2 regions of the Cutibacterium sp. KB22876 genome follow, and region 2 is predicted to be linked to the other one. Evidence: riboswitches for the same ligand, from Rfam matches in the RefSeq annotation. Region 2 holds a riboswitch; the other holds the start of a gene.

Region 1 (2,198 bases), 850 kb from region 2:
TGACTTCGACGGACGTGTTCGCCTGCCGTTGGAGGTCGCGAAGGCTGTGCGTGGGGCCATTCCTGAAGACATGCCCTTGCTGGCGCGCCTGTCGGTCACTGACTGGCGGGACGACGGCTGGCAGGTGAAGGACTCCGTCGAACTGTCGCGGCGCTTCGCGAAAGCCGGGGTCGATCTGCTCGACGCCTCCTCAGGAGGCAATTCGTCGGCCCCCATCCCCGTCGCCCCGGCCTACCAGGCTGACCTGGCGGCTCGGGTGCGCGCCGAGGCGGATATTCCCACAGCCACCGTCGGCATGATCTGGACCCCACAGCTGGCCGAGGAGCTGCTCCAGAAGGGCAGTGCCGACGCCATCATGATCGGACGGGCAGCTCTGCGGGACACCAACTGGCCATTGCGCGCCGCCCACGAGTTGGGAGTTCCCAACGAGGACGCCCCGTGGCATCCGGCGAGATTCCGGGGAGCGTGGCGCTGAGGACGTCGGGAGTTTCAGCGTTTCTGACGCTCGACGAAGCCCGGTGACGGCGGCGTGTTCGGTGTCATGAATCCGCCGGCCGTCAGGGGGCCGTCATGGTGTGCGTCCGTGAGACGTCCAACACGCTCAATGCCCCTACATCTTGTGTTGACTCTTATTGATCAGCGTTCATATAGTGGCGAGTGCACGTGGTTCCCGTGTTCGCACGGGCCAAGAGGGAATCCGGTGAGAATCCGGAGCTGCCCCGCAGCGGTGTACGAGAACGACCGCCGTCATCATGCACTGTGCTTCGGCATGGGAAGCGACGGCCAGTAGGCAACAAGTGCTCGTGAGTCCGAAGACCTGCCAGGTGTGGTCCCGCAACCGCGGGGCCCGGTTCGCGATCTCGCGGGAAGTGTCGCAGCGTTCATGGGGACCAGTGTCCCCGCCGCATTCCGCCCGGTCGCGTGCCTACGGCATCGCACGGAGGAATTGCAATGAGCGCCGACCCCATCTCGACCATCCGCGTCCGCAAGCGCGACGGATCCCTGGCCCCCTACGACGGCAACGAAGTCGCTGCATCCATCATTGACTCAGCCCGTGGGCTCGACGACGCCGTTGCCCGGGCAACCCTGCTGCAGGCCGAGGTGGAGATCACCCTGTTCGACGGGATCACCACCGACGCCCTGGACGAGGCCGTCATCCAGGTGGCTCTGGGCAATGCCAAGGACGACCCCGCCTTCGACACCATTGCTAGCCGAATCGCCGTCAAGAAGCTGTACAAGGAGGTGTTCGGCGACACCCACGACGGTCTCGGTGACGCCGGCCCCGAGCGGGTGCGAGACCTCCATCATGCCTGCTTCCCGCGCACGATCGACAAACTCGTCGCCGACGGCCACCTCGACGAGCGACTGGGGCGGCTCTTCGACCTCGACGCCCTCGCCACGGCCCTTGATCCCATCCGTGACGACCTCATCGGCTTCACCGGCGTGCGCACCATGGTCAACCGTTACCTGTTGCGTACCCCCGACCAGCGAGCGTTGGAAGTACCGCAGTACTTCTGGATGCGCGTGGCGATGGGGCTCAGCCTCACCGAGGACGATCCCACCTCCTCTGCCCTCGCCCTCTACGACTCGATGAGTAACCTGCGTCATCTCGCGGCTGGATCCACCCTTGTCAACGCGGGCACCCCGGCTGGTCAGCTGTCCAACTGCTTCGTCATGCGCACCGAGGACGATTTGGAGCACATCGCCCGGACGATCCGTGACGTCATGTGGATCACCAAGGGCACCGGCGGCATCGGGCTGTCGATGTCCGACCTGCGCTGCGAGGGGTCACCTATTCGCTCCGACAACACTGCGTCGACCGGTCCGATCCCCTTCATGCACACCATCGACTCGACGCTGCGGGCCGTCTCCCGCGGAGGCAAAAAGCTCGGCGCACTGTGCTTCTACATGGAGAACTGGCACATGGACTTCCCGCAGTTCCTCGATCTGCGGCAGAACTCCGGTGACCCGTACCGGCGGACCCGCACCGCCGACACCGCGGTGTGGATCTCCGACGAGTTCATGAAACGCGTCGCCAAGGACGAGGACTGGTACCTCTTCGACCCCGCCGAGACCCCCGATCTCACCGAGCTCACCGGGTCGGCCTTCTCGAAGCGTTACGCCCACTACATCGCCGAGGCCGAGGCCGGCCACATCAAGCGTTTCCACCGCACCACGGCCCGCGAACAGTTCCGAGC
Region 2 (2,198 bases):
TCGGGCAGGTAGCCTCCCTCCAGCAGGGCATCCTGAAGAGCCTTGTTACGGGCCGCCGAAAGGTAGATCGCCATCGTCGCACCGTGACGGGCGAATGAGGCGACGGTCTCCCCATCGGGCATGGGGGTCCGCCCGCCCTCCAGTCGGGTGAGGACGAGTGACTGGGACACCTCTGGGACGGTGATCTCGACGTCCATCCGGGCCGCGGCGGCCGAGAAAGCCGAAATGCCCGGGATGGTCTCGAAGTCAATACCGATGCGACGACACAGGTCGCGCTGCTCGGCGGTGGCGCCATAGATGGACGGGTCACCGGTGTGGACCCTCGCCACCACCAGCCCCTCGTCGCGAGCGCGGGTGTAGAGGGGCTCGAGGTCCTCCAGCGGGATGGAGGCGGAGTCAATGAGCTCGGCTCCCGCCTTGTGACGGGCCACCATGTCGGGGTGAACGAGGCTGGAGGCCCAGATGATGATGTCAGCGGTCTCGATGACACGGGCTCCGCGCAGGCTCACCAGGTCCGGAGCGCCCGGTCCGGCACCGACGAAAACGACCTTGCCTGCTCCCTCGGGGATCTCCCGCCGCGGTACCGGAGGCGGCTCGATGGCGTTGTGGTCCAGATCCTCCAGGACCCTCTCAGAGGCGTGCTGAGTGGGTCGTGCAGCTTGAGGTTCGTTCACAGTTTTCCTCCCGTGATGGTGCGCTCTGGAGTGGTGAGGACGGTCGAGAAGTACGGCAGAGCCTGAGTATCAGCGACCTCACCGAGGGTGACGATCTGCTCGGACTCCAGCGTGACGTCGGTGCCGATGACAGCCTGACGATCCCGCTGCCGCAGCTGCTCGACAACGTCTGGGAGTTTGCGTCCCCCCTTGTAAATCGCCACTGAGTCGACGAGGTCGAGGACCTGGCCAAGTTTTTCCATCCCGACGGTGGCCGGGACGAGGGCCAGGACCTCCTTGCCCTCCACCAGCGGGCGCCCGGACGCCGCCGACAGGGCCTGCATGGCGGTGATACCTGGGCTCAGCTCGACGCTGACGTCGGGGAGTCTCTCCTCGACATTGGCGCGCAGGTAGGTGAAGGTGGAGAAGACCGTCGGATCTCCGACGGTGGCCAGGGCGACAGTGCGAGCCCCTTCGTCGAAGGCCGTGATCGCCGCATCGGCGGATACCTGCCAGGAGGCCCTGCGCTTCTCGCCGACACCAGACCTCTCCCGCATGGAGAAGGGGATGCGCTTGATGCGCTCGACGATCTCCGGGGCGACGGCAGTGATGATGGTCTCGGCACGTCCGGGACCGTCGGTGGTGGCCTCGGTGTAGGGCACGAGGATGACATCAGCCTCGCGCAGGATGCGCACGGTTCTCAGGGTGACCAGCTCTGGGTCACCCGGCCCCACTCCGACCCCGATGAGGGTTCGTCCCGACTTGTGGTCAGGATGTACAGGGGCATAGCTCATGACGGCCTCCTCAGGTGTCCTCGCCCGATGACGTGCGCAACGAACCGTTCGAGTGTCTGGCTGCCATCACCGCGGCGATGGTCACAGTGGCGGGACCGCGCCGGACTCACACCGGCTTCCTCGAGATCGGTCGTTGTATCGATCCTCCCACATCGTGGCACCACACCACGACACGGCCGGGGTCAGCTCCCGCCTGCCAGGGAGAACAGACGGTCAAGACCGAGATGCTCCTCAACGGCGTCGGCCAGCACGTCGATCATCTGCTCGCGGCGCTGCCCATACCCGATGGCACCCTCCACCGGGCGCCACGCCGATCCGGCATGCTCGGCAGCTTCGGCCAGCCAGGCGCGCCGGAAATCGTCACATTCGAAGGCACCATGCCACATCGTCCCCCAGACACTTCCGACGCGGACTCCGTCGAGGAAGGGCTCCCCCGCCGACAGGTCGACATCCATTCGGCCGTGATGGATCTCGTAGCCGCCGACCTCGATCCCCCGCCAGGATCCGCTCGGGATGGCCAGGGTCTTGTCGGCACCGAAGGTCACCTCGACCGGCAGTAGCCCGAGTCCCTCGGTTCGCTCGGTCGGCGATTCCTGACCCTCGGGGTCGAGGATGAGGCGGGTGAGCATCTGGTAGCCGCCACAAATGCCCAGCACAGTGCGACCTTGACGGGCACGGCGGGCCACGACCTCAGCGATTCCGGTGGACCTCAGCCACTCCAGATCACGCACGGTGGACCGCGATCCGGGCA

Evidence for each region. Region 2 has a riboswitch for cobalamin ahead of cobI (precorrin-2 C(20)-methyltransferase). Riboswitches for the same ligand answer to the same signal wherever they lie in the genome.
Region 1: it holds a riboswitch for cobalamin, as region 2 does, so the genes downstream of both, AC6I1W_RS01105 (ribonucleoside-diphosphate reductase subunit alpha) here and cobI (precorrin-2 C(20)-methyltransferase) in region 2, are expected to answer to the same signal.

Annotation. Positions count from the first base shown of each region.
Region 1 is NZ_AP040858.1:238,451-240,648, forward strand. Features, by position in the region: gene AC6I1W_RS01100 (NADH:flavin oxidoreductase/NADH oxidase) at 1-475, shown strand, start outside; cobalamin riboswitch at 648-839, shown strand; gene AC6I1W_RS01105 (ribonucleoside-diphosphate reductase subunit alpha) at 952-2,198, shown strand, end outside.
Region 2 is NZ_AP040858.1:1,088,590-1,090,787, reverse strand. Features, by position in the region: gene cobM (precorrin-4 C(11)-methyltransferase) at 1-674, opposite strand, end outside; gene cobI (precorrin-2 C(20)-methyltransferase) at 671-1,399, opposite strand; cobalamin riboswitch at 1,386-1,613, opposite strand; gene AC6I1W_RS04970 (cobyric acid synthase) at 1,630-2,198, opposite strand, start outside.